Regions from separate parts of the Micromonospora sp. WMMC241 genome, predicted to be linked through region 2. Evidence: predicted binding sites of a transcription regulator. Region 2 holds the regulator's gene; each other region holds the start of a gene.
What was found. The regulator HrcA, encoded in region 2, represses chaperone genes, less so after heat shock. The targets are predictions, from matches to a motif close to GGTTNGCACNCTCNNNNNGAGNGTGCNAACC.

Region 1 (10,106 bases), 560 kb from region 2:
GCTCACCGGGGCTCTCCTCGCAGCCGGCCAGCAGGCTGCCGAGCATCACCGTGTCGGCGCCGGCCACCAGCGCCTTGGCGATGTCGCCGGAGTATTGGATGCCGCCGTCACCGATCACCGGCACGCCGGCCGGGCGGGCGGCCCGGGCCGCCTCCATGATCGCGGTGATCTGCGGCACGCCCACCCCGGCCACGATCCGGGTGGTGCAGATGGCGCCCGGGCCGACGCCCACCTTGATGCCGTCGGCGCCCGCGTCGACCAGGGCCTTCGCCCCCGCGTAGGTGGCGATGTTGCCGCCCACGATGTCGATGGTCACGTCCCGCTTGAGCCGGGCGACCATCTCCAGCACGGCCCGCTGATGACCGTGCGCGGTGTCCACGATCAGCACGTCGACGCCGGCGTCGACGAGCGTGCGCGCCCGCTTGTAGGAGTCCTCGCCCACGCCGATCGCGGCGGCGACCCGGAGCCGGCCCGCCTCGTCCTTGGTGGCGTCCGGGTACTGCTCGCTCTTGGTGAAGTCCTTGACCGTGATCAGGCCGCGCAGCTTGCCGGACTCGTCGACGATCGGCAGCTTCTCGACCTTGTGCCGGCGCAGCAGGGCGAGCGCGTCGTCCTTGCTCACCCCGACCGGCGCGGTGATCAGCGGGGTCCGGGTCATGATGTCGCGGACCGGCGTGGCCGGGTCGGAGACGAAGCGCATGTCGCGGTTGGTGACGATGCCGACCAGCTGCCCCTGGCCGTCGACGAGCGGGACGCCGGAGATGCGGTAGCGGCCACAGAGCGCGTCGACGTCGCGGAGCGTGTCGTCCGGGCTGGCCGTCACCGGGTTGGTGATCATGCCGGACTCGGAGCGCTTGACCAGGTCGACCTGGAGCGCCTGGTCGTCCACGGAGAGGTTGCGGTGCAGCACGCCGATGCCGCCCTGACGGGCCATGGCGATCGCCATCCGCCCCTCGGTGACGGTGTCCATCGCGCTGGAGAGCAGCGGCACGGTCAGCTCGATGTTGCGGGTGAGCCGGGTGCGGGTGTTGACCCGGCTGGGCACGACGTCCGACTCGCCGGGCTGGAGGAGCACGTCGTCGAAGGTCAGCCCGAGCGGCACCACCCGGGCGGAGCCGGCCGGCAGCTCGGGCAGATGGCCGCCCAGCTCGCCGCCGTCGGGGCCGGTCGGGATCTCGGTGCTGGGCGAATTCTCCACGATTGCTCCCCTGAGCTGGTCGAACGGGCTGCAGCGAGGTGGCGCGCGCGGGCAGGGGCGCGCACCGGGGTGACGGCGCGTCGCCTCATCGTACCCACTGGCCCGGTCGGTCCCGGGCAGCGGCGGGCCCGGGGTAGGCCGGGCCACAGCGCGGCCGGGGGCGGGCTTTCCGGCGGCGCGGGGTCTACGGTGAGAGGGTGCACGACGAGCCCATCGACCCGTTCAACGGCGACCCGGCCGATCCGGCTGCCGGCCTGCACGACTCCGGCGAGGAGGAGACACTCGACCCGCTGACCGAGGTCGAGCGGCAGGACGTCCTGGAGGATCTCGCCGATCTGGAGATCTACCAGGCCCTGCTCCAGCCGATCGGGGTGCGCGGCCTGGTGATCGAGTGCGAGGACTGCCGCGAGCCGCACTACTTCGACTGGGACCTGCTCCGGGGCAACCTGCGTCACCTGCTCAACTCGGGGCGTCCCCGGGTGCACGAGCCGGCCTACGATCCCGATCCCGACCACTACGTGAGCTGGGACTACGCCCGCGGCTACGCGGACGGCGTGCACGACACGCTCACCGAGGGCACGGACGACACCGCCCAGGAGTGATCCGGCCGCCGCTCAGGCGACCAGGCCGGCCCGGAAACCGGCGGCCACCGCGTGCGCGCGGTCCCGCGCGCCGAGCTTGCGGAACAGCCGCCGGGCGTGCGTCTTGACGGTGTCCTCGGAGACGAACAGCTCCCGCCCGATCTCCGCGTTGCTCTTGCCCTCCGCCATGCCGAGCAGCACCTGAAGCTCACGCTCGGTGAGCCCGATCGCGCTGCGCGGCGTCCGCGCCGGGCGCTGGCCCGGGCTCGGCTGGGGCGTCTCCGAACCCTCCGCCGCCGGGTCGTTGGCGTCCTCGCCCCGCTGCACCGGCACCATCGTGGGCAGGCCCGCGGCGTCCACCGGCGCCGCCGCCGGCCAGCCCGGCCCGCCCGGGGTACGCCCCGGCGCGGTGGCCCGGGTCGGCCCGCCGACCGCCGCCGCGTCCCGGGCGGTGTCGGCGACCCGGTGCCGGTTGGTCCGTCCGGGGGCGGAGAGCAGCAGCAGGGCCTTCGCCACCGCGCTGGTCAGGTCGTGGTCGGCATTCTGGATCAGACCGCGCGCCCCGGCGCTGATGGTGGCCGCCGCCGCCTCCGACTCCTCGGCGCCGAGCAGCAGCACCGCGGCCTGCGGCGCGCGGGCGAGCACCCGACGGACGAAGCCCGGGCTGTCCGGTCGGGTCAGGGCGGTGTCGGCGAGCACCACGTCGACCGGGCGCTCGGCCAGCCGCAACATCACCTCGGGATCGGAGACTGCCGTCCGGACGACGCCGGACAGCCCGAGCCGCGCCGCCGCGGAGGTCAGATGCTGGGCCGCCAATGGTGTCCGAACGCATACAAGAACGCTACGCACTGTGGTCTCCTCTCCGACTCAGAGCAGACCACGTGCGGGTGGGGTCGGGTGGGGGTTCCGAGCAATCATCCGAACTTTTCCGACAGATGGGGCATATGCCACGGACTGTCCGAGGTTTTCGATCACAGATGTGTGAGCCGGGGACGGCTCGGGTACCGAGTCGTTCATCCGGAACCGGCATCCCGCGCGGACCGCCGCCCGGTAGCTGGCCACGAACATTCTCCGCGGTGCCGCGCGGGAGGAGGGGTGCTGATGTCGAACGTACGTAGGCTGCCTGGACCCATCGTCGACCTCTGGGACTGGCAGCGGCTCGGCGCTTGCCGGGGCCGCGACAGCGCCCAGTTCTTCCACCCGGACGGCGAGCGCGGCTCGTCCCGACTGCGCCGCGAGACCGGCGCGAAGACGGTCTGCGGCACCTGCCCGGTGCGCGCCGAGTGCGCCGCCCACGCCCTCGCCGTCCGTGAGCCGTACGGCGTCTGGGGCGGGTTCAGCGAGTCCGAGCGGCTGCGGCTGCTCGCCCTCGGCTGGGAGGACGCCGCCGACCGCCGGCAGTCCCGGGTGGACGTCGCCCGGCTCGAGGCCCGCCTGGGCCGCGCGCACAAGACCGCCGTCCCCGACCAGCGCAAGGTCGCCTGACCCCTCCGCACGCCTCGACGCCGCGCCTCCGACCCCGGGGGCGCGGCGTCGTGTCGCGTCCACGCCCTGGTTCCGCGGCCCGACATCGTGCCGCGTCACGCCCTGGTTCCGCGGCCCGGCATCGCCGCCGCTGGCGGCGCCCCGGTGGAGGTCCCTCGATGACAGCCTTTGGAGCTGATATCGGGAACGACTCAGACCAGACCGGCGTGGCCTCGGGCCCGTCCGGAGGCGAGCCCGGAGCGCGACCCGAGCGCTCGCCTCCGGCCCATGGCCGGGCTCCGGAACCCGCTGCCGAGCGCCCACGGCGGGTTGGTACCTGAGTCGTTCCCGATATCAGCTCCAAAGGCGGTCCACCGAACAGCACGGCCGCACGCCGCCCGAGCCGCTGACGCGCCGACCACCCGCCCGCCCGGTCAGGCCACGGCCAGACCACGCGGTCAGGCCACGGTCACCTTGACGGTGTGCCAGCCGGTCGCGCCGTCCGGGGCTACCGGGCTGCGCCGCTCCGGCTGCGTCTCGCCGGCCGCGTCGGTGGCGCGTACCTGGAGGGTGTGCTCGCCGGGGGTGGCGTCCCAGCGCCACGACCACTGGACCCAGGTGTCCGACGACACCGCCGGGGCGAGCGTCGCCTCCCGCCAGGGGCCGTCGTCGACGCGTACCTCGACGCGGCGCACGCCCAGGTGCTGCGCCCACGCCACGCCGGCGACCGTCACCGGGCCGGCGGACGGGCGGCTGCGGGCCCGGGGCGTGTCGATCCGGGACTGCGTCTTGATCGGGCCCTGGGCGGACCAGCCGCGCGGTACCCAGTACGCGTCGAAGTCGGCGAAGCTGGTCAGCTCCAGCTCGGTCAACCACTTGCACGCCGAGACGTACCCGTAGAGGCCGGGCACCACCATCCGCACCGGGAAGCCGTGCTCGACCGGCAGCGGCTCGCCGTTCATCCCCACCGCGAGCAGCGCGTCCCGCCCGTCGCGCAGCACCGAGGTGGGCGTGCCGCAGGTCCAGCCGTCGGCCGACCGCCCGACCACCTGGTCCGCGCCCTCCTCCGGGCCGGCCTCGTCCAGCAGCTCCTTGATCGGCACGCCGAGCCAGCGGGCGTTGCCGATCAGATCGCCGCCCACCTCGTTGGAGACGCAGGCCAGCGTCACGTACCGCTCGACCATCGGCCGGGCCAGCAGCTCGTCGAAGCTCAGTTCGATCGGGTTGCGGACCCGGCCGTGGATGCGCAGCTTCCAGGTGACCGGGTCCACCTGCGGCACCACCAGCGCGGTGTCGATCCGGTAGAACTCCCGGTTCGGGGTGACGTAGGGAGCGAGCCGGGGCAGGGACAGGTCCGCGCCGGCCGGCACCGGCGGGGCGGGCACCGCCGGGGCGGGCAACGTCACCGCCTCCCGCGCCGCCGACACACCACGTCGGCCGGCCAGCCAGTGCCCGCCGAGGCCGGCGACCGCCGCCGCGCCGGTCAACAGGCCGGCGCCGCGCAGGAACCGGCGCCGCGACTCCTGGTCACCGCCCTCCATCGGCTCCCAGCCGCCCGGATGCTCCTCCTCGCGCGCGAGCGCGGCGGCCACCGACGGTGGCGGCGTGGGCCGGGACGCCGGCTCCGGCATCGCCGAGGGCAGCGGAGGCCCGGCCGGCGACGCCGATCCGGTGCCCGCCGGGGCGCGGTCGGCCCGCAGCGGGCCGGCCACGAACGCCCAGAGCGTCAGCCCGCCGAGACCGGCGCCGACCAGCGACGGCAGCGCGTCGAACCCGTCCGCGCCGGGCCGGGTCAGCGCGGCGGTCACGCCGAGCGCGGCGAACGCGGCGATGCCGGCCAGGCCCAACGCCAGCCGTCGGGCCGCGGCCAGGCCGAGCAGCGCCGCGAAGCCGCCCAGCAGCAGCGCCGTGCCGACCAGCAGCGCGATCTTGTCGTACCTGCCGAAGACGTCGATGGCGAACTGCTTGAGCGGCTCGGGCACCAGGTCGACCACGAGGCCGCCGACGGCGATCAGGGGGGCGGACCGGGGACCGGTCAGGACGGCCACCGGTTCGGCGACGCCGAGCGCCACCACGGCGGCGACGACACCGGAGAGTGCCGCGTGGCGGCGGGAGATCGGGCTCACCCGGCCCAGTGTGGTCGACCGGTCGGGCCGGTTGCCAATCTCGTCAGCGTTCCGTAAGCGGATGGGCGTCGGGGCACACCGCCGGCTCGGCGATGTGCCCCGACGTCGGGCCTTACTCCTCGGGTCAGAAACCCGGGCCGTGCTGGTGGCCGTGGCCGTGCGAGTGGCCGTGCCCGCCGGCGGCGGCCGGCTCCGGCTCGGCCGGCTTCTCCACCACGAGGCTCTCGGTGGTGAGCAGCAGGCCGGCGATCGAGGCGGCGTTGGAGACCGCGTTGCGGGTCACCTTCACCGGGTCGAGGATGCCGGCCTTGGCCAGGTCGACGTACTCGCCGGTGGCGGCGTCGAGGCCGGTGCCCCACTCCTGGCCGACGACCTTCTGCACCACCACGTAACCGTCGTGGCCGGCGTTCTGGGCGATCCAGCGCAGCGGCTCGACCAGCGCCTTGCGCACGATCGAGACACCGACCTTCTCCTCGCCGGTGAAGCCCAGGTCGTCGTCGAGCACCGGCAGGATCTGGGCCAGCGCGGCGCCGCCGCCCGGGACCGTACCCTCCTCGACCGCGGCCTTGGTCGCGGCGATGGCGTCCTCGATGCGGTGCTTGCGCTCCTTCATCTCGACCTCGGTGGCCGCGCCGACCTTGATCACCGCGATGCCGCCGGAGAGCTTCGCCAGACGCTCGGAGAGCTTCTCCCGGTCCCACTCGGAGTCCGACGCCTCGATCTCCTTGCGGATCTGGGCGACCCGGTCGGCGACCTCGGTGGACTGGCCGCCACCGTCGACGACAGTGGTGTTCTCCTTGTCGACCACGACGCGACGGGCGGTGCCGAGCACCTCCAGGCCGACCTGGTCGAGCTTGTAGCCCAGCTCCGGGGCGACCAGCTCGGCGCCGGTCAGGACCGCCATGTCCTGCAGCATCGCCTTGCGGCGGTCGCCGAAGCCGGGCGCCTTCACCGCGCAGACCTTGACGGTCTTGCGGATGGCGTTGACCACCAGCGTGGACAGGGCCTGGCCCTCGACGTCCTCGGCGATGATGAGCAGCGGCTTGTTGTTCTGGAGGACCTTCTCCAGCAGCGGCAGCAGCTCCTCGATCGCCGAGATCTTCTGCGTGGTGATCAGGATGTACGGGTCCTCCAGGACCGACTCCTGCCCCTCCACGTCGGTGACGAAGTTCGGCGAGATGAAGCCCTTGTCGAACTGGAGACCCTCGGTCACGTCCAGCTCGGTGGTGAGCGCCGAACCCTCCTCGACGGTGATCACACCGTCGCGGCCGACCCGCTCCATCGCCTCGGCGATCAGCTCGCCGATCGCGGCGTCCTGCGCGGAGACGGTCGCCACGTGCGCGATCGACTCCTTGCTGGCGACCTCGACGGCCTTGCCGAGCAGCGCCTCGGAGACCTTGGCGGCCGCCGCGTCGATGCCCCGCTTCAGGCCGGTCGGGTTGGTGCCGGCGGCCACGTTGCGCAGGCCCTCGCGGACCATGGCCTGGGCCAGCACGGTCGCGGTGGTGGTCCCGTCGCCGGCGACGTCGTTGGTCTTGGTCGCCACCTCCTTGACCAGCTGCGCGCCGAGGTTCTCGTACGGGTTGGTGAGCTCGATCTCCTTGGCGATGGTCACGCCGTCGTTGGTGATCGTGGGCACACCGAACTTCTTGTCCAGGACGACGTTGCGCCCGCGGGGGCCGAGGGTGACCTTGACCGCGTCCGCGAGGGCGTTGACACCGTGCTCGAGCAGGTGCCGGGCGTCATCCGAGAAGCTCAGGATCTTTGCCATCAGTATCCCTTCGAAGCGACGTTGCCCCGGCCCGGCGAGCCGGACCGGGGCAACGACACTGATCGGTTGCTTACTTCTCGATGACCGCGAGGACGTCGCGGGCGGAGAGCACCAGGTACTCCTCGCCGGCGTACTTGACCTCGGTGCCGCCGTACTTCGAGTAGAGAACGGTGTCGCCGACCTTCACGTCGACCGGCACGCGGTTGCCCTTGTCGTCGATCCGGCCCGGGCCGACAGCGAGGACGGTGCCCTCCTGCGGCTTCTCCTTGGCGGTGTCGGGGATCACGATGCCCGAGGCGGTGGTGGTCTCGGCCTCGTTCGCCTGCACCACGATGCGGTCCTCGAGCGGCTTGATCGCAACCTTGGTCGCGGTAGTCACGGGCATACCCTCCTGGGGTACTGGGTGTCGTTACCGGTCGGCGTGCCGACCAGCGTCAATCTGCCACATGCCACCGGGCGGGGCCGTCGTCGCGGGTGCCGGTCCGCCTGGCGTTCAACCGCCGGACACCAGGGCCCGGAGGTTGGCACCCTCAGGGTGAGAGTGCTAATCGCAGGTTATTCCTCGGCTAGCACTCCGTCAAGGAGAGTGCCAGCGTCGCGCCCACCGTGTCGCCGCCGGACCGGGTCGGGAGAATGGTCGGGTGGATCTCGACCAGCTCGCCGCGCTGCGTACCCCCGAGGGGTCGGCCGCGCTCGCCGCCGCGGCGGAGGTGGCCGGCGGCGACCCGCTGTCGGCGGCGGCCGCGCTGCGCTCGGCCGAGATCCCGGGTGGACTCGCGGCGGCGGCGCTGACCCAGGCGGAGCTGCGCCGCCGGGCCGCCGGCAAGTTCGGCGCGGCGGCGGCCGGGATGCTCCTCACCCGAGCCGGACTGGAGCAGGCCACCCGCCGGGTGGTCGCCGACCGGCGGGCCGCCCGGTTGCGCGCCGCGGGCGTGACCCGCCTCGCCGACCTGGGCTGCGGGCTGGGCGCCGACGCGCTCGCCGCGGCCCGCGCCGGCATCCGGGTGTACGGGGTGGAGGCCGACCCGGTGACCGCCGCGATGGCCGCCGCGAACGCCGAGGCGGCCGGGCTGGCGGATCTGGTCACGATCGAGTGCGGCGACGCCACCGCGTTCGACGTGCGCCGGGTGGACGGCGCGTTCTGCGACCCGGCGCGCCGGCGGGCCGGCACCGGTCGCCGCATCTTCGACCCGAACGCCTACTCCCCGCCGTGGGACTTCGTCACCGGGCTGGCCGCGCGGGTGCCGCACACCGTGGTCAAGGTGGCGCCCGGGCTGGACCACGCGCTGATCCCGGCCGGCGCCGAGGCCGAGTGGGTGAGCGTGGACGGCGACCTGGTGGAGGCCGCGCTCTGGTGCGGCCCTCTCGCCGGCGTCCCCCGCCGCGCCACAGTGCTGCGGGAGAAGGAAGGGCCCCCTGTTAACGCCTCCGGTAGAGGCGGGGCCCCCTGTTATCACCTCACCGGAACCGGCGCGGAGGACGCCGCGGTCGGCCCGGTCCGGCGGTTCCTCTACGACCCGGACCCGGCGGTGGTGCGCGCGCACCTGGTCGCGGAGCTGGCCGCCGACCTCGACGCCACACTCGCCGACCCGACGATCGCCTACCTGTACGCCGACGAGCCCAGGTCGACGCCGTTCGCCCGCTGCCTGGAGATCACCGACGTGCTGCCGTTCTCGTTGAAGCGGCTACGTGCCCTGTTGCGGGAACGTCGGGTCGGCCGGGTGGAGATCCGCAAGCGGGGGTCGGCGCTGGAGCCGGAGAAGCTGCGCCGCGACCTGCGGCTGGCCGGCGACGAGGCGGCCAGCCTGGTGCTGACCCGGGTGGCCGGCGCGCCCACCGTGCTGATCTGCCGCCCGGTGCCGACCGCCGGCTGACCGGACGGTTCCGGCTCGCCGGGCGGCGGTCGCCGGGTTAGCTTGACCCTCATGGCGGGACAGGGCACTCCGGCGACCGCGCTGCTGACCAGGCGGAAGATCGCGCACACCACGCACCCGTACGACGTGTCGCCGGACGCGCCGAACTACGGCGCGCTGGTCGCCGCCGCGCTCGGGGTGCCACCGGAGCGGGTTTTCAAGTCGCTGGTCGCCGAGGTCGACGGCAGGCTGACCGTGGCGGTGGTGCCGGTGACCGGGGAGCTGGACCTGAAGGCGCTGGCCGCGTCGGTCGGCGGCAAGCGGGCCGCGTTGGCGGACCGGGCGGTGGCCGAGCGGACGACCGGATACGTGCGGGGCGGGATCAGCCCGCTCGGGCAGCGCAGGGCGCTGCCGACCGTGGTCGACGCGTCCGCGCTGGATCACCCGACCGTCTATGTCTCGGCCGGCCGCCGAGGTCTCCAGGTGCAGCTTGCGCCGGCCGATCTGGTGGCGCTGACCGGGGCCGTGACCGCCCCGATCGCGGCCGGCTGAACCGGACGTCTGGGAGCGTTTCCGCAGCCGGTGTCGGTGAGGTGACAACCGCGTTGCTGAATTGTTACCGCCGCCAACAAACTTCTGACCTCGGCACTCTTGCGGAGCGCGGGAAGCGCGGAATACGTTGCCGGACACAACAAAACACTGGACGCAACTCCCCCCACCCCCCGAAAGGACCCGTGCACATGCGCAAGGGCTTCCTCACCTTCGCGGCCGTCGGTCTCCTCGCGACCGGCAGCATGGCCGCCTGTGGTGACAACGGCGGTTCTTCCGACCAGGCCGGCGGTTCGAACGACAAGAAGCCGAAGATCGGCGTGATCCTGCCGGACAGCAAGTCCTCCGCCCGCTGGGAGGGCGCGGACCGCAAGTTCCTCAAGGCGGCCTTCGACGCCGCCGGCGTCGAGTCCGACATCCAGAACGCGCAGAACGACAAGACCGCGTTCCAGACCATCGCCGACCAGATGATCACCAACGGCGTGAACGTGCTGATGATCGTCAACCTGGACTCCGGCACCGGCAAGGCCGTGCTCGACAAGGCCAAGTCGCAGGGCGTCGCCA
Region 2 (10,106 bases):
ACAACCGGGCCGGCGTGGAACGGGTGATGGGCTTCTGCTCCCGTAACGAGTACCTGGAGTTCCTGCGGCAGGTCCCGGACCTGGAAAGGATGCTGGTGCGTTCCGGGATCCGGCTGGTGAAGTTCTGGTTCTCGGTGTCCCGCAACGAGCAGCGCACCCGGTTCGTGGTGCGCAAGGTGGACCCGGTGCGGCAGTGGAAGCTGTCCCCCATGGACCTGGCCTCACTCGACCGCTGGGACGAGTACACCGAGGCCAAGGAGGCGATGTTCTTCTGGACCGACACCGCGGACGCGCCGTGGACGGTGGTGAAGAGCAACGACAAGAAGCGGGCCCGGCTGGAGGCGATGCGGCACGTGCTGCACAGGTTCGACTACGACGGCAAGGACGTCGACGTGGTCGGCACGCCCGACCCGCTGATCATCGGCCCGGCGGGCCTGGACCTGGGCCCCGAGGACCAGCCGGTGCCGATCTTCCCGCGCCCCTGACCGAGGGCCTACCAGCGGCCCAGGCGGGTGGCGAGCACGCTGAGCGCGGCGACCCCGGCGGTGGAGGTGCGCAGCACGGACGGGCCCAGGCGCACGGTACGGGCGCCGGCCTCGCGGAAAGCGGCCAGCTCCGGCTCGGCGATGCCGCCCTCGGGGCCGACCACCAGGACGATCTCGCCGGTCGACGGCAGCTCGGCCGTGCTCAGCCGCTCGTCGGCCTCCTCGTGCAGCACGAACGTCGCGGCGGCGCCGGCGATCCGCCGGGTGACAGTGGCGGTGGACTCGTCCGGGGCGCCGGCCACCACCGGCAGCCACGGGCGGCGGGCCTGCTTGGCGGCCTCCCGGGCGGTGGCCGCCCACTTCTCCCGGGCCCGTACGCCCCGGTCGCCGCGCCACTGGGTGACCGAGCGGGACGCCGCCCAGGGCACGATCTCGTCCACCCCGACCTCGGTCATCGCCTGCACGGCCAGCTCACCCCGGTCGCCCTTGGCGATCCCCTGCACCACGACCAGCCGGGGTACGCACGCGTCGGCGTACCCCCGGGTGGTGATCCGCAGGTCGAGGGTGCCCCGGCCGACGGCGGTGACCACCGCGGCGGCGGTCCCGCCCCGGCCGTCGGCGAGCAGCAGTTCCTGGCCGACGCGCAGCCGCTGCACGGTGGCCGCGTGATGGCCCTCGGGGCCGTCCAGCGTCACCGTGTCACCGGTGGGCAGCGCCTCGACCAGGAACAGCGGCGCCGACACGTCAGGCGTGCCCGTTGAAGGCGTCGCGCATCCGGGAGAAGAAACCGCCCTGCTTGGTCAGCTCGGCGACCTCCTCACCGCGGGTCTTGGCGAAGTCGCGCAGCATCCGCTCCTGGTCGGCGTCGAGCTTCGTCGGGGTGCGCACGTCCAGGTGGACGTAGAGGTCGCCCCGGCCGGTGCCGCGCAGGTGCGGCACGCCGCGGGCGCGCAGCCGAAGCGTGCTGCCGGGCTGGGTGCCCGGCTTGACGTCGACGACCTCCTCGCTGTCGAGCGTCTTGATGGTCAGCCGGGTGCCGAGCGCGGCGGCGGTCATCGGCACGGTCACCCGGCAGTGCAGGTCGTCGCCCTTGCGGGAGTAGACGTCGTGGGTCCGCTCGTGGATCTCGACGTAGAGGTCGCCGGCGGTGCCGCCGCCCGGGCCGACCTCGCCCTGCTGGGCCAGCCGGATCCGCATGCCGTCCTCGACGCCGGCCGGGATCTTGACGGTCAGCGAGCGGCGGGTGCGCACCCGGCCGTCGCCGGCGCAGGTCGGGCAGGGGTGCGGGATCGTGGTGCCGTAGCCCTGGCAGACGGTGCACGGCCGGGCGGAGACCACCTGGCCGAGGAACGTCCGCTGCACCGACTGCACCTCGCCCCGGCCGCCGCACGCCTCGCAGGTGGCCAGGTGGGTGCCGGCGGCGGTGCCGGCGCCGGAGCAGGTGGTGCAGAGCACCGCGGTGTCGACGGTGATCGGCGCCTCGACGCCGAACGCGGTCTCGTTGAGGTCCAGCTCCAGGCGCAGGATCGCGTCGGCGCCCGGCCGGGTACGCGGCCGGGGACCCCGGCTGCCGCCCGCCGCGCCGCCGAAGAACGCGTCCATGATGTCCTGGAAGCCGACGAACGGGCCGGCCCCGCCCGGGCCGCCCGGGCCCCCGCCGCCGCCGCCCGGGGCGAGCGGGTCGCCACCGAGGTCGACGATCTGCCGCTTCCGGTCGTCCGAGAGGACCTCGTACGCGGCGTTGATGTCCTTGAACTTCTCCTGTGCCTCCGGGTCCGGATTCACGTCCGGGTGGTACTGCCGCGCCAGCTTGCGGTAGGCACGCTTGATGTCGTCGTCGGAGGCGTCCCGGCTCACGCCGAGAATGCCGTAGTAGTCCCTGGCCACTGGGTTCGGTGTCCTCATGTTCGTCTCGCGTCTCGCCGGTCGTCGGCCGCAGCCGGCCGTCGGCCCTGACTGGTCAGTTCTGGGCCAGCAGCTCGCCCACGTAGCGTGCCACGGCCCTCACCATGGCGATATTGCCGGGGTAGTCCATCCGGGTCGGCCCGAGTACGCCGAGCCCGCCCACGATGGTGGCGCCCGGGCCGTATCCGGTGCTGACCACCGAGGCGGCCCGCAGGTTGTCGATCTCGTTCTCGTCGCCGATGAGCACCCGGGTGGCGTTGCTCGGTTCCGTCTCGCCGATCAACTTGAGCAGCACGACCTCCTCCTCGAGCGCCTCGAGGATGGGTCGCAGCGAGCCCTGGAAGTCGAGCAGGCCGCCCCGGGTCAGGTTGGCGGTGCCGGCCAGCGCGATCCGCTCCTCGTGCCGTTCGACGAGCGTCTCCAGCAGCACCGTGGAGAGCGTGGTCATGGCCGGGCGCAGGTGCGGCGCGGACTCCTCGACGAGCGCCTGCACCAGCGGCGGCGTCTCGGCGAGCTGGCTGCCGACCAGCTTCTCGTTGACCAGCCGGCGCAGGTCGGTCACGTCCTCGGCGGGGACCGGGGCGGGCAGCTCGACCAGCCGCTGCTCGACCCGCCCGGTGTCGGCGATCATGACGACCATCAGCCGGGTGGTGGAGATCGGCACCAGTTCCAGGTGGCGCACCTTGGACCGCGCCAGGCTGGGATATTGCACCACCGCGACCTGCCGGGTGAGCTGGGCCAGCAGCCGGACCGTGCGATGCACCACGTCGTCGAGGTCGACCGCGCCGACCAGGAAACGCTCGATCGCCCGGCGCTCGGCCGGGCTGAGCGGCTTGACCCGGGAGAGCCGGTCGACGAAGAGGCGGTAGCCGCGGTCGGTGGGCACCCGGCCGGCGCTGGTGTGCGGCTGCCGGATGTAGCCCTCCTCCTCCAGCACCGCCATGTCGTTGCGCACCGTCGCCGGCGAGACGCCGAGCTGGTGCCGTTCGACAAGGGCCTTGCTGCCCACCGGCTCCTGCGTGTGGACGTAGTCCTCGACGATGGCGCGCAGCACGGCGAGCTTGCGGTCGTCGAGACCCATCTCCCCCACCTCCTGACGCACCTCGGCCGGGCGACGCGCGGCATCCGCCGGGCGGCTGGCACTCGACTGTAGCGAGTGCCAGTCTACGTCGGCACCCCCGCCGACGCGATGATCAGTGGCGCACCCCCGGTCCGGCCCGCCGGTCCGGCCCGCCGCGCCGGGGCCGAACAGCCCTGGTGCCGCTTGCTCCCGGGACCTACCGTGACGTGCATGACTGAACCTCCTCGCCCGCCCGGAGCGGGGGACCCCAACCCCCAGCCCGACCCGGCCGCGCCGTCGGCCCCCTACGGCTCGTCGCCGGCCGACGAGCCCCCCACCGCACCACTGTCCGGGGCCCCGGGCGGAGGCGGCTATCCCCCGCCCGGTGGCTATCCGCCCCCGGGCGGCCAGCCTCCGGCGGGTGGCTATCCCCCGCCGGGTGGCTACCCTCCGCCGGGTGGCTATCCCCCGCCGGGTGGCGGTGCCCCGGGCTACGGGGCCGGCTACCCCGCCGGCGCCGGGTACGGCCCGGCCGCCTACGCCAACAACGACGAGAAGACCTGGGCCCTGGTCGCGCACTTCGGCGGCGCCGCCGGCGTGATCATCGGCGGTGGCCTCCTCGGCTGGGTCGCCCCGCTCGTCGCGCTGATGACCCGGGGGCAGCAGTCGCCGACCGTCCGCGCGCACGCGGTGGCGGCGCTGAACTTCCAGATCACCTGGGCCGTCGCCGGCGTGCTGGCCTGGGTGCTCACGCTGGTCACCTGCGGCATCCTGTTCTTCGTCCCGATGCTCGTCTGGCTCGTGCCGCTGATCTTCGGGATCATCGGCGGCGTCAAGGCGAACGACGGCGTGCTCTACCGCTACCCGATGAGCTACAGCTTCACCAAGTGACCAGGTCCGGTCGGCCGAGGTCCTCGGCCGACCGACCGGTCAGGGCAGCAGGTCGCGCACGACCGCGTCGGCCAGCAGCCGGCCGCGCAACGTGAGCACGGCCCGACCCTCGGCGTACGCCCCGGCGTCGAGCAGCCCGCCCACCCGGGCCCGCTCGGCGCCGGCCCGACCGGCGGTGTCCAGCACGTCCAGCGGCAGCCCGGAGGCGAGACGCAGCCGCAGCATCACGTCCTCCATGTGCTGCTCGTCGCCGGTGAGCCGCTCCCGGGCCAGCGCGGGCGACGCCCCGGCCGCCAGCCGCTCCGCGTACGCCGCCGGGTGCTTCACGTTCCACCAGCGCACGCCGCCGACGTGGCTGTGCGCCCCCGGGCCCAGGCCCCACCAGTCGGCGCCGGTCCAGTAGAGCAGGTTGTGCCGGCACGCCGCCGCCTCGGACCGGGCCCAGTTGGACACCTCGTACCAGGAGAAACCGGCCGCGCCGAGCGCCGCCTCCGCGGCCAGGTAGCGGTCCGCCGCCACGTCGTCGGAGGGGTACGGCAGCTCGCCCCGGCGCATCCGCGCGGCCAGCCGGGTGCCGTCCTCCACGATCAGGGCGTACGCGCTGACGTGGTCCACCCCCGCGTCGACCACCTGGGCCAGCGAGGCCGCGAAGTCGTCCGCCGTCTCCCCCGGCGTGCCGTAGATCAGGTCCAGGTTCACGTGGTCGAACCCGGCGTCGCGCGCCTCCCGGGCGGCGGCGGTGGCCCGGCCCGCGCCGTGCCGCCGGTCGAGCACCGCGAGCACCCCCGGCGCGGCCGACTGCATGCCCAGCGAGATCCGGGTGTAGCCGGCCGCCCGCAGCGTCTTCAGCGACTCCGGGGTCACCGACTCGGGGTTGGCCTCGGTGGTCACCTCGACGTCGGCGGCCAGCCCCCAGGTGCGGTCGATCCCGTCGAGGATCCGGGCCAGGTCGTCGGCGGGCAGCAGGGTGGGAGTTCCGCCGCCGACGAAGACCGTGTCCACCCGCGGCGGCGGGGAGTCGCCCAGCACCCGGCCGGCGAGCGCCAGCTCGGCCAGCACGGTGTCGGCGTACGTCTCCCGGCTCGCCCCGCCGCCCAGCTCGGCGGCGGTGTAGGTGTTGAAGTCGCAGTAACCGCACCGGCTGGCGCAGAACGGGACGTGCACGTACACCCCGAAGCCGCGGGCGCCGACGGCGCGGCGGGCGGCAGCGGGCAGCGACCCGTCGCGCGGGACGGGTTCACCTTCTGGAAGGACGCCGGGCATGGCCACTAGTGTGCCCGGCATGACCTCTCCGGACGCTCTCGTGCGGGTCGCCACGGCCCGTGGGGTGACCACCCTCACCCTGGACAGCCCGCACAACCGCAACGCGCTCTCCACCCCGCTGATGACCGAGCTGCTGGCCGGGCTGGCCGCGGCGGTCGCCGACGACGCGGTCCGGGTGATCGTGCTGGACCACACCGGCCCGGTGTTCTGCTCCGGCGCCGACCTGAAGGAGACCGCCGCCGCGTACGCCAGCGGGACCGTGCCGGCCGGGATGCTCGGCGACGTGCTGGTCGCCGTGCGGGAGTGCCCGAAGCCGGTGCTGGCGAAGGTGGCCGGGCCGGCCCGGGCCGGCGGGTTGGGCCTGATCGCCGCCGCCGACCTCGCGGTCTGCGCCGAGGCGGCCACGTTCGCGTTCACCGAGGTGCGGATCGGCGTGATCCCGGCGGTCATCTCGGCGACCGTGCTGCCCCGGCTGAGCCCGCGGGCCGCCGCCGAGCTGTACCTGACCGGCGACACGTTCGACGGGCGGCGGGCCGCCGAGATCGGCCTGGTCACCGCCGCGGTGCCGGCGGACGGGCTGGACGACGCCGTGGAGCGCTTCTGCGCCTCGCTGGTGAAGGGGGCGCCGGCCGCGCTGGCCGGGGCGAAGGAGCTGCTGCGCCGGCCGTCCGCGACCGACCTGCGGGCGGAGATCGCCGAGTTGGCGGCGCTCTCCACCGGGTACTTCCTCTCCGGCGAGGGGCGGGAGGGGGTGCTCGCGTTCCGCGAGAAGCGCCCCGCCGCGTGGGTGCCCGCCGGAGAATGAAAGGAGGGGCCCCTTCCTAACGTATTCGGTATAGGCGGGGGCCCCTTTTAACAGCGACCCGTCACGGGCCGGTGACGCGGGGGCGAGCAGGCCGGTCGGCCGAGTCGGGAAGCGGCGCCGGCGACGTACGCTGGTCGGACTGTCGTGACTGGGGGTGCTGGTGCGGACGCGAGCGTCGATCGTGGCATCTGGTGTGGTGGTGTGCGTACTGGCTCTGCTCGCGATCTGGTTCGTGACCAAGCAGTTCGGTCACCACCTGCGGCTGCCGCTGGCCAGCCGGACCTGCACCGTGCAGGCCGACGGCGAGGTGGTGCTCGGCGCCGACCAGATGGCAAACGCGGCCACCATCGCGGCCATCGGCATGCAGCGCGGAATGCCCGAGCGGGCCGTGGTGGTGGCGCTGGCCACCGCCTACCAGGAGTCGCACCTGCGCAACATCGCCCACGGCGACCGGGACTCGCTCGGGCTGTTCCAGCAGCGCCCGAGCCAGGGCTGGGGCACCCCGGAGGAGATCCGCGACCCGCGCTACGCGGCGCGGAAGTTCTACGCCGCGCTGAAGAAGGTGCGGGGCTGGGAGGAGATGCGGGTGACCGAGGCCGCCCAGCGGGTGCAGCGGTCGGCCTACCCCGAGGCGTACGAGAAGTGGGCGGACGAGTCGGAGGTCCTCAGCCGCGCGTTGCTCGGCTCGGCGACCGGCGCGGTGGCCTGCACGGTCGGTTCGACGCCGACCATGCGCGGGCCGGCCGCGGCCAGCGCGGTGCTGGAGGGCCTGACGCTCGACTGGGGACTGCCCCGGTTGACCGCGGCGTCGAACCTGACCGGGCTGACGGTGCCGGCCAGCGACGACCGCAACGGCTGGCGGTACGCGCACTGGCTGGTCTCGCACGCCGACGACCACGGCGTGAAGTCGGTCCGCTTCGGCAGCCTGGAGTGGACGGCCGAGCAGGGCACCTGGGCCCGGGTGAAGGGCGACCCGGCGACGCAGGTGCTGGCCGAGGTCTTCGCCGACACCTGATCGGATCAGGCTCAGCCCTTCACCGCGCCCGCCACGAGTCCGGAGACCATCCGGCGCTGGACCAGCAGGAAGAACACGATCACCGGCAGGGTGAACAGGGTGGACGCGGCCATCACCGAACCCCAGGCGGTGTCGTCCCGCCCGAAGAAGAACGTCATCGCCACCGGCAGCGTGTACTTCTGCTGGTCGTTGATGAAGGTCAGCGCGAAGATCAGCTCGTTCCAGGCGGTGATGAAGGAGAAGATGCTGGTCGCCACCAGGCCGGGCGCGACCAGCGGGAAGAGCACCTTGCGGAAGGTCTGCGCCCGGCTGGCCCCGTCGATCGCGGCCGCCTCCTCCAACTCCTTCGGCACCGCCGCGACGAAGCCGCGCAGCATCCAGACCGCGAACGGCAGCGAGAAGCCCAGGTAGGTGAGGATCAGGCTGGGCAGCGTGTTGTAGAGGCCGAGCCGCTGGATCATCAGGAACAGCGGGATGACCAGCGCCTCCAGCGGGATCATCTGCACCACCAGGAGCAGGATCAGGAAGCTGGTGCGCAGCTTGAACCGGAACCGGGCCACCGCGGTCGCGGCGAGCAGCGCGACCAGCCCGCTCAGCAGCACGGTGGCCACCGCGACCAGCACGCTGTTGAGGAAGAAGTCGAGGAACGTCACGCCCGGGATCAGGTTGCCGGTGAGGATCTCCCGGTAGTGCTCCAGGGTGGGCTCCGCCGGCACCGGGCGCGGCGTGGCGGAGAAGATCTCCCGGTTGGGCTTCAGCGAGGTCGCGATCATCCAGTAGACGGGGAACGCGGCGAAGAGCGCGACCAGCAGGCCGGCTCCGTTGAGCGCGAGCTTCTTCACGACTCGTCCTCCTGCCGAAGCACCATGCGGACGTACAGGGCGGTGACCACGAGCAGGATCACGGTGAGGATGACGGCGATCGCGGAGCCGAGGCCGTACTTGGGCGGTGGCGAGAACGCCTCCGCGTACGAGTAGATCGACAGCATGAACGTCGACCGGTCCTGGGTGCCGCCGGCCAGCACGAACTGCTGGGTGAAGACCTTGAAGTCCCAGATCGTGGAGAGCACCACGAGAATGCCGAAGACCGGCCGCAGCATCGGGAACGTGACCGACCAGAAGACCCGCCACGGGCCGGCGCCGTCGACGCGGGCCGCCTCCTGCAGCTCGGTCGGCACGCTCTTGAGCCCGGCCAGCACGCTCACCGCGATGAACGGGAACGAGTGCCAGACCACCACCAGCGTCAGGATGCCGAAGAACAGCAGCGGGTCGTTGAACCAGCCGTAGCCGGTCCAGTCGCTGCGCCCGAACAGGGTGGTGGAGAGGCCGTCGGGCAGCTTGTTGAACAGCCAGGTGACCAGGCCGCTCGTGTCGTCGAAGATCCACTTCCAGACGATGGTGCCGGTGAGCGCCGGGGTGGCCCAGGCGAGCATCACGCAGCTCGCCACGAACGTGGCCATCTTCTTGCCGAGCCGGTTGAGCAGCAGCCCCACCAGCGTGCCGAGCACCATGGTCAGCGCCACGTTGGCGACCGCGAAGAGCACGGTGTTGCGCAACACCGTACGGAAGAACGGGTCGCCGAGGATCTGCGCGTAGTTGGCCAGGCCGACCCACGGCCACTCGCGGTCCCCCCGGAGCTGTCGGACGCTGTCCAGCTTGTAGAAGGACATCATCACGACCTGGCCGAGCGGCCAGAGCAGGAGCACGGCGATGATCGCCAGGCAGGGCAGGAGCAGCAGGTACGGGAGGCGGTCCACCTTTCGGCGGGGCCGCCGCGCGGGGTTCTCCCGCGCGGCGGCCCCGTCGGTGGCCTTGGTCAGCGTGGTCACTTGGCGTTGAGGATGCTTTCCATCTCGGTGGCCGCGTCGGCGGTTGCCTTCTCGACCGACTTCTGACCCTTGATGACCGAGCTGTTCATCGCCTGGGTCACCGTCTTGGTGCGGCTGACCTCGACCCACTTGGGGGTGAGCGGGGTCAGCTTGGTGTTCTGGATGGCGGTGGCGAACGCGGCCATCACCTTGTCGTCGGCGTAGTTGCCGCCGCTGACCAGGTCCTTGTAGACCGGGAAGAAGCCGAGGCTGGAGGCGAACTCCTGGTCCTTCTGCTTGCTCAGCAGCACGGTCGTGTAGTCCCAGGCCAGGGCCTGCCGCTCGCTGTCCTTCCAGACCGCGATGTCGGAGCCACCGGCGAACGCCGGGGCGGCCTTGCCGTCCGGGCCGGGGATCGGGAACGTGCCCCAGACCTTCTCGATGTCCGGGTTGTCCTTCTTCATCGCGCCGCCCTGCCAGCTACCGGCGAACGCCATGGCGGCCTTGCCGGTGGCGAACTGGGTGCGGGCGTCGACCTCGTTCCAGCCGGCCGAGGCGGGCGGGGCGACCTTGTGCACGGTCACCAGGTCGGTCCAGAACTTGACCGCCTTCTGCGCCTCGGGCGTGTTGTAGCCGGACTTCCAGCTGTCGCCGTCCTTGGTGGCGATCTCGCCGCCGGCGGCCCAGAGGAAGGAGTAGAACGGCAGCTCCGAGTTGCCGGGCAGGGCGATGCCGTAGGTGCCGGGCTTCTTGGCCTGGACGGCCTTGGCGGCGGCGACCATCTCGTCCCAGTTCGTCGGCGGCTTCACGCCGGCCTCGGCGAACCAGTCGGTGCGGTAGTAGACGGCGCGCACGCCCGCGTACCATGGCACGCC
Region 3 (10,106 bases), 900 kb from region 2:
AAGGCGGGGCCCCTTCTTAACGCATTCGGTAGAGGAGGGGCCCCCTCTTAACGACGCGGAGGTCAGGCCGGGCGGCGCATCTGGAGTTCGCGCAGGGCGGGGATCCGCGGGTGCCGGACGCGTACGCCGGTGTCGGTGAAGCCCAGCTTCTGGTAGGCACGGAAGGCGCGGTCGTTGCCGACCACCACCTCCATCATCAGTTCCGGCCGCCCGCAGGCGCGCGACCAGGCCGCCACCTCGTCCACAAGCGCGGCGAGCAGCCCGCTGCCGCGCCGGGCGGGCGTCACGTAGACCGCGTAGACGAGCGTCAGGCCCGGCTCGTCCGGTGCGACGGTGCCCCCGGCGTGGCCGACCAGGCGACCGCCCGGGTCGGCGACGAACTGGGCGGTGTGGTCGCCCCGGGAGACGGTCGCCACCCGGGCTGCGAAGTCGGCGTGCGGCCGGGCGGCGGCCTCGGCGACGGTCTCCAGGAAGGCCAGCGGCGCGTCGGCCAGCATCTCCAGCCGCAGCGCCCGCATCCGGGCGGCGTCCTCGGGGCGGATCCGGCGGACCGTGGTCGGGGTGGGCGCGCTGGTCATGCCGCATGCATACCGGATCGGTCCGGAATCGTGCTCCGGCGGGGCCGCAGGCGGCCGAATTATGCCCGATTTGTGGTCGTGCGCCGTCGTCACGCCTCGTGTAGCGTGCGATTTCGGTCACCGAATTCAGCGGCCGTCGCCGATGGCTCGAACCGGTGCGCCGCCGGTGCCGGTCCGCCGGTTCCCGGGTCTTGGAACGCCGCGCAGAGTGAGGAAGTGCACCGTGGCACAGGGCACCGTGAAGTGGTTCAACGCCGAGAAGGGCTACGGCTTCATCGCCGTCGACGGCGGGCAGGACGTCTTCGTCCACTTCTCCGCGATCGAGATGGACGGCTACAAGGCACTGGACGACGGCCAGCGGGTCGAGTTCGAGATCGCCCAGGGCCAGAAGGGTCCGCAGGCCGAGCACGTCCGCGTCATCGCCTGATCCCTCGGCGGCCGCCGCACGCGGCCGAACCACCCCGACCGGTGCAGCGTCGTGGCACCGCACCGTGGAAGATCATGAGCCGTTCCAGCCGTTGCCGCTGAGGAGGGCCCATGTCCGAGCTGCCCCCGTCGGGTTCCACCCCACCGGTGCCCCCGACCGACCCGAACCGGCCCGCATCGCCGGCCGCCGGGCCGGTGCCGGCGCAGGCGGGCCCGTCCGATCCGCCGACGCCCACCTCCGGTCCGCCGGCCGCCGACCCGTGGGCCGCGCCGGCCACCGCCGGGCCGTCCGACTCCGACCCGGGCCGCTCCACCCCGCACGGGTACGGCACCCCGCCCGGCCCCACTCCGGACGGCCCGCCGCCGCCCGGGTGGCCGGCGCAGCAGGGCACCCCGCCGGGCTGGCCCGCGCCGGACGCCGCCCCGCCGGGCTGGCCCGCGCCGGACGCCGCCCCGCCGGGCTGGCCCGCGCCGGACGCCGCCCCGCCGGGCTGGCCCGCGCCGGACGCCGCCCCGCCGGGCTGGCCCGCGCCGGACACCGCCGCGCCGGGCTGGCCCGCGCCGGACGCCGTACCGTCCTCCGGCTGGAACTGGCAGGCCGGCCCGGCGTACCCCGGTCATCCGATGCCCGGCGCGGCCTTCCCCGCGCAGCCGGTGCCCGGCGGTCCGCACGGCTGGTATCCGGGTCTCGACCCGAACGATCCGCTCGTCACCCCGCCGCACGCGGGCGTCGGCGGCTGGTTCGCCCGGTGCGTGGGCGCGGTGCGGCGGGGGTGGCGGCAGCTCCTGCCGATCATGCTGCTCACCCAGGGCGTCCCGGCGGCGGTGATCTCCGTCCTCTCGCTCTTCCTCGTGCCCACCGATCAGATGGTGACCGGCTCGGACGGCGCGCCGGTGCTGCCGGACGGCTACCTGGAGCGGTTCTTCGTGTTCTACGGCGCGGTGCTGCTCGCCGCCCTGCTCCTGGGTCCGCTCCAGGCCGTGGGCTGGGCCGCGGGCACCTGGGTGGTGGCCCGGCAGGCGGCCGGCGAGCCGGTGGGTGTCGGCGCCGCGCTGCGGTACGGGCTGCGCCGCGCGCTCGGCCTGTGGGGCTGGACGATCGTGGTCTCGCTGCTGGTCACCGTCGGCGCCTGCTTCTGCCTGCTGCCCGGCGTCTACGCCGGGTTCGCGGTGGCGCTGTTCGGGCCGGTGTACCTGTTCGAGCGGCAGGATCCGATCGGGCGGGCCTGGCGGATGTTCCACCAGCGCTTCGGCATGATGCTGGGCCGGGTGGCGCTGGTGGTGTGCGCGCTCGTCGCGGCGAGCGTGCTGGACGTCGTGGTGAGCGCGGTGAGCGGCGCGCTGTTCGGTGCCGATCCGACGGCGGCGCCGGGCACCACTGTCGGTGCGGTGGCGCTGGCGGTGATCGGCGCCGCGGTGGCCGTGCCGGCCTACCTCGCGCAGCTCGTCGGGCTGGTCGCCGCGTACGCCGAGCAGCGGGCCCACGAAGGCCCGGTGAACGCGGCCCGACTGGCTGCGGAACTCGGCTGAGCGGCGCTGTCGTGCTTGCACTCGGCTAGGGAGAGTGCTAAACAAGTCATTGGCACTCGCGTACGGTGAGTGCCAATGGTCGGGGCGGTAGGGCCACGGCCGCGCAGGTGCCTGGAGGGCGTCGGCGCGGCACGGGGCCGGTCGTCGCGGGCTGTCCGGCCCGACCGAGGAGGACGTCGTCGTCGCCAGGTGGCGACGTCCCCAAGGTGCGTACACCAGACGGCCCATCCGGGCATCCCGGGTGGCCCGTGAGTGTCCAGGAGGACAACGCCGTATGGCCAAGATGATCGCGTTCGACGAAGAGGCGCGCCGCGGCCTCGAGCGGGGCATGAACCAGCTCGCCGACGCCGTGAAGGTGACGCTCGGCCCGAGGGGCCGCAACGTCGTGCTCGAGAAGAAGTGGGGTGCCCCCACCATCACCAACGATGGTGTGAGCATCGCCAAGGAGATCGAGCTCGAGGACCCGTACGAGAAGATCGGCGCCGAGCTGGTCAAGGAGGTCGCGAAGAAGACCGACGACGTCGCCGGTGACGGCACGACGACGGCGACCGTCCTGGCCCAGGCCCTGGTTCGCGAGGGTCTGCGCAACGTGGCCGCCGGTGCCAACCCGATGGCCCTGAAGCGGGGCATCGAGGCCGCCGTCGCCAACGTCTCGGAGGAGCTGCTCAAGCTCGCCAAGGACGTGGAGACCAAGGAGCAGATCGCCTCCACCGCCTCCATCTCCGCCGGTGACACCACCGTCGGTGAGATCATCGCCGAGGCGATGGACAAGGTGGGCAAGGAAGGCGTCATCACCGTCGAGGAGAGCAACACCTTCGGCCTCGAGCTCGAGCTCACCGAGGGCATGCGCTTCGACAAGGGCTACATCTCCGCCTACTTCATGACCGACCCGGAGCGTATGGAGGCCGTCTTCGACGACCCCTACATCCTGATCGTCAACAGCAAGATCTCGTCGGTGAAGGACCTGCTCCCGATCCTGGAGAAGGTCATGCAGTCGGGCAAGCCGCTGCTGATCATCGCCGAGGACCTGGAGGGCGAGGCCCTCGCCACCCTGGTGGTCAACAAGGTCCGTGGCACTTTCAAGTCGGTCGCCGTCAAGGCGCCGGGCTTCGGTGACCGCCGCAAGGCCATGCTGACCGACATCGCCATCCTCGCCGGTGGCCAGGTCATCAGCGAGGAGGTCGGCCTCAAGCTGGACGCCGTCAACCTCGACATGCTGGGCCGCGCCCGCAAGGTCGTGGTGACCAAGGACGAGACCACCATCGTCGACGGCGCCGGCGACGCCGACCAGATCCAGGGTCGGGTCAACCAGATCCGGGCCGAGATCGACAAGAGCGACTCCGACTACGACCGGGAGAAGCTGCAGGAGCGTCTGGCCAAGCTGGCCGGCGGTGTTGCGGTGATCAAGGTCGGCGCGGCCACCGAGGTCGAGCTGAAGGAGCGCAAGCACCGCATCGAGGACGCCGTCCGCAACGCGAAGGCCGCCGTCGAGGAGGGCATCGTCCCGGGTGGTGGCGTCGCGCTGGTGCAGGCCGGCAAGACCGCCTTCGACAAGCTGGACCTGGCCGGCGACGAGGCGACCGGCGCGCAGATCGTCAAGATCGCGCTGGACGCCCCGCTGCGGCAGATCGCCGTCAACGCCGGCCTCGAGGGTGGCGTCGTCGTCGAGCGGGTTCGCAACCTCGACCCGGGTCACGGCCTCAACGCCGCGACCGGCGAGTACGTGGACCTGCTGGCCGCCGGCATCATCGACCCGGCCAAGGTGACGCGTTCCGCGCTGCAGAACGCCGCCTCGATCGCCGCGCTGTTCCTCACCACCGAGGCCGTCGTGGCGGACAAGCCGGAGAAGACCCCGGCCGCCCCGGCTGGCCCGGGTGGCGGGGAGATGGACTTCTGAGTCCAGCTCCACCAGTACGCCGGAAGGGGCGGGCCGCGTCAGCGGTCCGCCCCTTCCGCATGTCGCCTCAGGTGGGCAGCGGGCGTTGGTTGCGCCGCTTGTGCGCCCGGTCGTACGGCGGGACCAGCCGCCTCGGCTCGTCCACCGGTTGGCGTGCTTCCTCCGTGGGTGGCTGGTCGGCGGCGTCCTGCTCGGCGTCGCCGAGGTCGAGCCGATCGGCGGCCAGTTCGCCGGCCGGCTCGTGGGTCCGTTCGTCATCCGTGGGCATGCGCCGCCTCCTCCGTGCCTCGACCGTAGGGGGCGGCCGATCATCGCGGAGGGCGAACGGCGTTATGCGCCTTTGATGGCTTTCCGGTAGAGGAAGAAGACGCGCTCGATCCGGGCGCCGGCCGCGCCGGAGTAGAACGGCACCGGCCCCACCCAGCCGATCTGCGCCGCGGCGATCCCGGCCGCCGCCTGGTCCCGGAGACAGCGGCGCAGCAGCACCCCGCCGATCCCCGAGCCCTCGGCCGCCGGGGCGGTGCCCATCGGCCCGAACCAGCTCGGCCGCGCGGACCCGTACGCGGCGAAGCCGAGGATCTCGCCGTCCCGCTCGGCCAGGTGCGTGCCCGCGTCCGGGCGGCCCACCGAGCCGGCCAGCTCACCGTCCCAGGTGCCGCCGAACACCGACCTGGCGAACCCGACCAACGCCGGCAGGTCCGCCGGATTGGCCCGGCGTACCGTCACGCCGTGAGCGGCCAGCCGATGCTCGGCGGCCTCGGTCGGGCGCAGCGCCGGCGACCCCTCGGTCAGCGCGGCGGTCATGTTCCAGGCCGTCCGGTCCTGCCGGTAGCCGAGCCGCGACGCGGCGCAGACCGCCGGGGTGTACCGGACGTCGATGCCCGGCCAGGCGTAGTACGGCGGGTTGCCGGCCAGCAGCAGCTCGGACGCGCCGAGCGCGGCCAGCCGATCCTCCGCCCCGGTCAGCAGCGCCGTGCCGATCCCCCGGCGGCGCTCCGTCGGCGCCACCGCGACCAGGTCGACGTGGCCGCGCCGCGGATCGGTCGCCGACAGCGACCCGACCAGGGCCCCGACCAGCGTGCCGTCGCGGACCGCGCCGAGGCACAGCACCGGACGGTCGGCCGCCGCCCGCACGGCCAGCGTGGCCACCACGGCCGGCGCCTCGGCCGCGTCCTCCGGCAGGTCCAGCGCCCGCCGGCAGAGGTCGACGACCTCGGGCAGGCGCTCCGGGCCCAGCTCGATGATCTCCATGGCGGCCGACGTTAGGCCATCGGGCAAGGTTTGTTAACCGGCGCGGGCCGCCCGCACCGCCGCGTACGCGTCGACCAGGCCGGCGCCGACCAGGTCCCGGGTGCCGCCACAGGTCGAGCCGCCCGGAACGGTGGCCGGGGTGGCGGTCTCGGTGAGGATCCGCCGGGTCCGGTCCAGGTCACCCACCAGCGCCGGATTGGCCGACCACATCAACGCCACCACGCCCGCCACCTGCGGGGTGGCCATCGAGGTGCCGTCCAGGGTGGCGTACCCGCCGCCGGGGAACGCCGACGGCACGGCCGCGCCGGGGGCCACCAGGTCGGGCTTCGCGACCGTCCCGGTCGGGCCCCGGCTGGAGAACTCGGTGAGCCGACGGGACCGGTCGACCGCGCCGACCGTGAGCACGTCCGGGTACGGCGCCGGTGGGTCCGAGATGGAACCGCAGTGGGGCCCCTCGTTGCCGGCGGCGGCCACCACCAGGATGCCGGCCGCGGCCAGGGCGGCGGTCGCCGGGCGCAGCGCCCCCGGGTCGCACCCCTCCAGCGGCGGGCAGCCCCACGAGTTGGTCAGCACGTCCGGCGCGCGCTGCGGCCGGCCGTCGGTCAGCGGGTTCCCGCCCGGCGGGAACGGCGCCAGCATGAACTGGAGACAGTCCAGGTAGCGGGCCGGGCTGCCGAGGTTGCGGTCCAGGTTGACGCAGCCGACCCAGCTCGCGCCCGGCGCCACCCCGATTCCGTCCCGGCCCACCGCGCTGCCGAGCGTGTGCGTGCCGTGGCCGCCCCGGTCGGCCGGCGCCCGGCGGTGCTCCCACGGGTCGTACCAGGAGTCGTCGCCGCCCCGGAAGCCGCCGGCCAGCGCCGGGTGCCGTCCGTCCACGCCGGAGTCCGAGCTGCCCACCACCACGCCGGCGCCGGTGACGCCCAGCTCCGACCAGACCCGATCCGCGCCGATCAGCGACACGTTCCAGGTCGGGCCGGTCGGCGCGGGCGTGTCACCCCGGGCCGGCGGCGCCGCCGCGGGCAGCGGGCGCGGTCGCTGGTCGACGAGCACCCGGGCCACCTCGGGGCGGCCGGACAGCCAGGCCCGTACCGCCGGGCCGCCGTCCGTGGAGATCGCGTTGACCAGGTAGTAGGGCGTCGGGTCGAGGCGCAGCCGGGTCAGCGTGCGGCGCAGGTCGCGCTGCGTGCGGTCGGCGGTGTCGACCAGCCGCCGATACACCTCGGCGGCCCGGGCGTCCCGGCCGGCCCGGCCCGGCGCGCCGGCCGGCAGGCCGCTCAGGTCGGCCTGTTCGCGCAGCACCACAAGCAGCCGCTCGCCGTACAGGCCCGGCTGGCCGGGCACCACGTAGACCACCGCCACGGCGGCCAGCAGCGCCCCGGCGACCGACCCGGCCACGCCCCGGCGGGGTGCGCCGGCGCGCGGGCGGGCGAGCAGCACGCCGTACCCGACGGCGAGCAGGACCGCGACGGCGAACGCGGCGCCGGCGCCGACCGCGACCCAGAACGGCACGTCGCGGGTGCTGGCCAGCAGCAGCGTGATCTCCTCCGGGTCGGTGAGGGCCAGCGGCCCGGCCAGCGCCAGGCCGACCAGCCAGCGCACCGGCGCCGGCCCGGCCGGCCGGCCGGCGTGCCGGGCCGCCACCTCCAGCGCGCCCAGCACGAAGCCGAGCGGCGGCAGCAGGAGCAGGCCCGGCAACTGGGCGCCCGACTGCCCGGCGCCGGCGGCCAGCAGCGCCAGCGTGACGCCGGCGACCAGGCCGCCGACAAGCACCAGCCGGGCCGGCCGGACCTCGGTGCCGGGCGCGAGGCCGGCCCAGAACGCGGGGCCGAGCAGCACCCCGGCCAGCACGCCGAACGCGGCGGCGGCCAGGCCGGCGAGCAGCGTCTCCAACGCCCCGCCCAGCGCGCCCACCCAGACCCAGGGCAGCAGGACCGCCAGCCCGGCGGCGACCGCCAGCAGCGACACCGCGCCGGGCCGCCGACCCCCGCCGGCGGCCGTCCCCGGCGACGGATCCGGGCCGCCGGCCGCCGTTCCGCCGTCGCCCCCGCTTGTCGCCGTGGGCGCGACGTGGCCGGGCGGTGGCGTCGCCGGGGCCGCCGGGCGACGGCGGGCCAGCCACGCGGCGGCGAGCGCGAGCAGCGCGGCGGTCACCGCCAGCGCCGCCAGGTACGCCTCGTGGTGCACCGGCGGCAGCGCCCGGAGCAGCGTCGCCGCGCCGAGCGCGACAGCGCCGCCGGTCCATGCCCGCCCGGCCGCCCGCACCGCCGGGGACCGGGGCAGCAGCGCCAGCGCCAGCGCCGGTCCGCCCACCAGCAGCATGGTGATCACCGCCACCATCGGCCAGACCGCCACCGCCCGGTCCAGCCCGGTGACCAGTACCACCTGGTCGATCAACCAGCCGGTGACCTGGCCGGGCACGGTGACCAGCACCGCCCAGACGCCGGTCGCCACCGCCGCGACGACCGGCCACGGCCCGGTCTCGCGCGGCGGCAGGGGTACGGGAGCAGCGGGCGGGCCGGTCAGCATGGTCATCACGGTACGGCCGAGGCGTGTCGCCGTGGCGCGGGGACGGCTACCGTGGACGGGTGCGCGACCCCAACGTGTCCCGATCCGCGGCCGGTCAGCTCTCCGCCGAGCGCCGCGCCGACGACCTGCGCCGGCTGCGCGCCGAGCGGTTCGACGTGCTGATCATCGGTGGCGGGGTGACCGGCGCGGGCGCGGCGCTCGACGCGGCGTCCCGCGGGCTGAAGGTCGCCCTGGTGGAGGCGCGCGACTACGCCGCCGGCACGTCCAGCCGGTCCAGCAAGCTGATCCACGGCGGCCTGCGCTACCTGGAGCAGTTGGAGTTCCACCTGGTCCACGAGGCGCTGACCGAACGCGGGCTGCTCGCCACCCGGCTCGCCCCGCACCTGGTCCGCCCGGTGCCGATCCTGGTGCCGCTGCCGGCCGAGGGCGGCGTGCGCGACCTGCCCCGGCGGTTCCTCCGCCGCTCCTACTACGGCCTCGGCGTGGCCGCGTACGACGCGTTCGCCGGGGTGTTCGGCGGCGGGCGCGGCATGCCGCTGCACCGGCACCTGACCCGCGAGGGCGCCCGCCGGGTCTTCCCGAGCCTGCGACCCGACACGCTGGCCGGCGCGATCCGCTACTACGACGGCCAGGTCGACGACGCCCGGCTGGTGGTGACGCTGGCCCGCACCGCGGCCAGCCTCGGTGCCACAGTGGTCAACAGCGCCAGGGCGGTCGGCCTGGTCCGGCAGGCCCGCGAGGTGACCGGCGTCCGGGTGCGCGACCTGGAGGCGCCGGCCGGCTCGCCGGACGCCGAGTTCGAGGTCCGCGCCCGCACCGTGATCGCGGCGACCGGCGTGTGGAGCGACGACATGTCGCGGATGCTCAACGACGTCGGGCTGCGCCCCGGCCTGCGGGTCCGGGCGTCGAAGGGCGTGCACCTCGTGGTGCCCCGGTCGGCGATCGTCGGCGAGACCGGCCTCATCCTGCGCACCGCGACGAGCGTCCTCTTCGTCATCCCGTGGGGCGGGCACTGGATCATCGGCACCACCGACACCGACTGGCAGCTCGACCGCTCCCACCCGGCCGCCACCGCGCGCGACATCGAATACCTGCTGGAACAGGTCAACACCGTGCTGGACCGGCCGCTGACCACCGCCGACATCGAGGGCGTCTACGCCGGGCTGCGCCCGCTGCTCTCCGGCGAGGCCGACTCCACCTCCAAGCTCTCCCGGGAGCACGCCGTGGTCGAGCCGATGCTCGGCCTGCTGCTGGTGGCCGGCGGCAAATACACGACCTACCGGGTGATGGCCGCCGACGTCGTCGACCACGCGGCGCACCGGCTCGGCCGGACCCGTCCGTCGCGCACCGCCGACCTGCCGCTGCTCGGCGCCGACGGCTACGCCGCGATGTGGCGGGACCGGGCCGACCTGGCCCGCCGGCACGGGGTGCCGGTCGGGGTGGTCGAGCACCTGCTGGAGCGCTACGGCAACCTCACCCTCGACGTGCTCGCCCTGGTCGACGCCGACCCGCTGCTCGGCTCGCCGCTGGCCGGCGCGCCGGAATACCTCGCCGCCGAGGTGACGTACGCGGCGCGGGCCGAGGGCGCGTTGCACGTGGAGGACGTGCTCACCCGGCGTACCCGGATCTCCATCGAGACCAGCCACCGCGGCCTGGAGTCGGCGGAGCACGTCGCGGAGCTGATGGGCGCGGTGCTCGGCTGGGACGCGGCGACCCGTGCCCGCGAGGTCGCCAACTACCGGGCGCGGGTGGAGGCCGAGCGGGAGTCGCAGCTCATGCCGGACGACATCGCCGCCGACGCGGCGCGCCTCGGCGCTCCCGACGTGCGCGGCTTCGCCGCCGATCGGGGCACCGAGTTGCCGAGTTCGCCCCGCTGAGCAGACCGGAACCCTTACCGG

Region 1: the regulator HrcA is predicted to act here: its motif matches at 7,660-7,690, upstream of groES (co-chaperone GroES).
Region 3: the regulator HrcA is predicted to act here: its motif matches at 2,582-2,612, upstream of groL (chaperonin GroEL).

The regions. Positions count from the first base shown of each region.
Region 1 covers NZ_JAPZBF010000001.1:688,498-698,603, reverse strand. The annotation lists gene guaB (IMP dehydrogenase) at 1-1,198, opposite strand, end outside; gene O7598_RS03450 (DUF5319 domain-containing protein) at 1,396-1,800, shown strand; gene O7598_RS03445 (helix-turn-helix transcriptional regulator) at 1,813-2,628, opposite strand; gene O7598_RS03440 (WhiB family transcriptional regulator) at 2,881-3,264, shown strand; gene O7598_RS03435 (sulfite oxidase) at 3,702-5,369, opposite strand; gene groL (chaperonin GroEL) at 5,494-7,140, opposite strand; gene groES (co-chaperone GroES) at 7,211-7,525, opposite strand; gene O7598_RS03420 (THUMP-like domain-containing protein) at 7,782-9,014, shown strand; gene ybaK (Cys-tRNA(Pro) deacylase) at 9,066-9,545, shown strand; gene O7598_RS03410 (sugar ABC transporter substrate-binding protein) at 9,734-10,106, shown strand, end outside.
Region 2 covers NZ_JAPZBF010000001.1:1,251,380-1,261,485, reverse strand. The annotation lists gene ppk2 (polyphosphate kinase 2) at 1-485, shown strand, start outside; gene O7598_RS06065 (16S rRNA (uracil(1498)-N(3))-methyltransferase) at 494-1,228, opposite strand; gene dnaJ (molecular chaperone DnaJ) at 1,230-2,372, opposite strand; gene hrcA (heat-inducible transcriptional repressor HrcA) at 2,446-3,471, opposite strand; gene O7598_RS06050 (DUF4870 domain-containing protein) at 3,682-4,341, shown strand; gene hemW (radical SAM family heme chaperone HemW) at 4,381-5,604, opposite strand; gene O7598_RS06040 (enoyl-CoA hydratase-related protein) at 5,624-6,409, shown strand; gene O7598_RS06035 (hypothetical protein) at 6,564-7,424, shown strand; gene O7598_RS06030 (carbohydrate ABC transporter permease) at 7,436-8,266, opposite strand; gene O7598_RS06025 (carbohydrate ABC transporter permease) at 8,263-9,252, opposite strand; gene O7598_RS06020 (sugar ABC transporter substrate-binding protein) at 9,249-10,106, opposite strand, start outside.
Region 3 covers NZ_JAPZBF010000001.1:346,962-357,067, forward strand. The annotation lists gene O7598_RS01705 (GNAT family N-acetyltransferase) at 63-578, opposite strand; gene O7598_RS01710 (cold-shock protein) at 802-1,005, shown strand; gene O7598_RS01715 (hypothetical protein) at 1,116-2,534, shown strand; gene groL (chaperonin GroEL) at 2,809-4,431, shown strand; gene O7598_RS01725 (hypothetical protein) at 4,499-4,699, opposite strand; gene O7598_RS01730 (GNAT family N-acetyltransferase) at 4,762-5,682, opposite strand; gene O7598_RS01735 (S8 family serine peptidase) at 5,716-8,214, opposite strand; gene O7598_RS01740 (glycerol-3-phosphate dehydrogenase/oxidase) at 8,283-10,085, shown strand.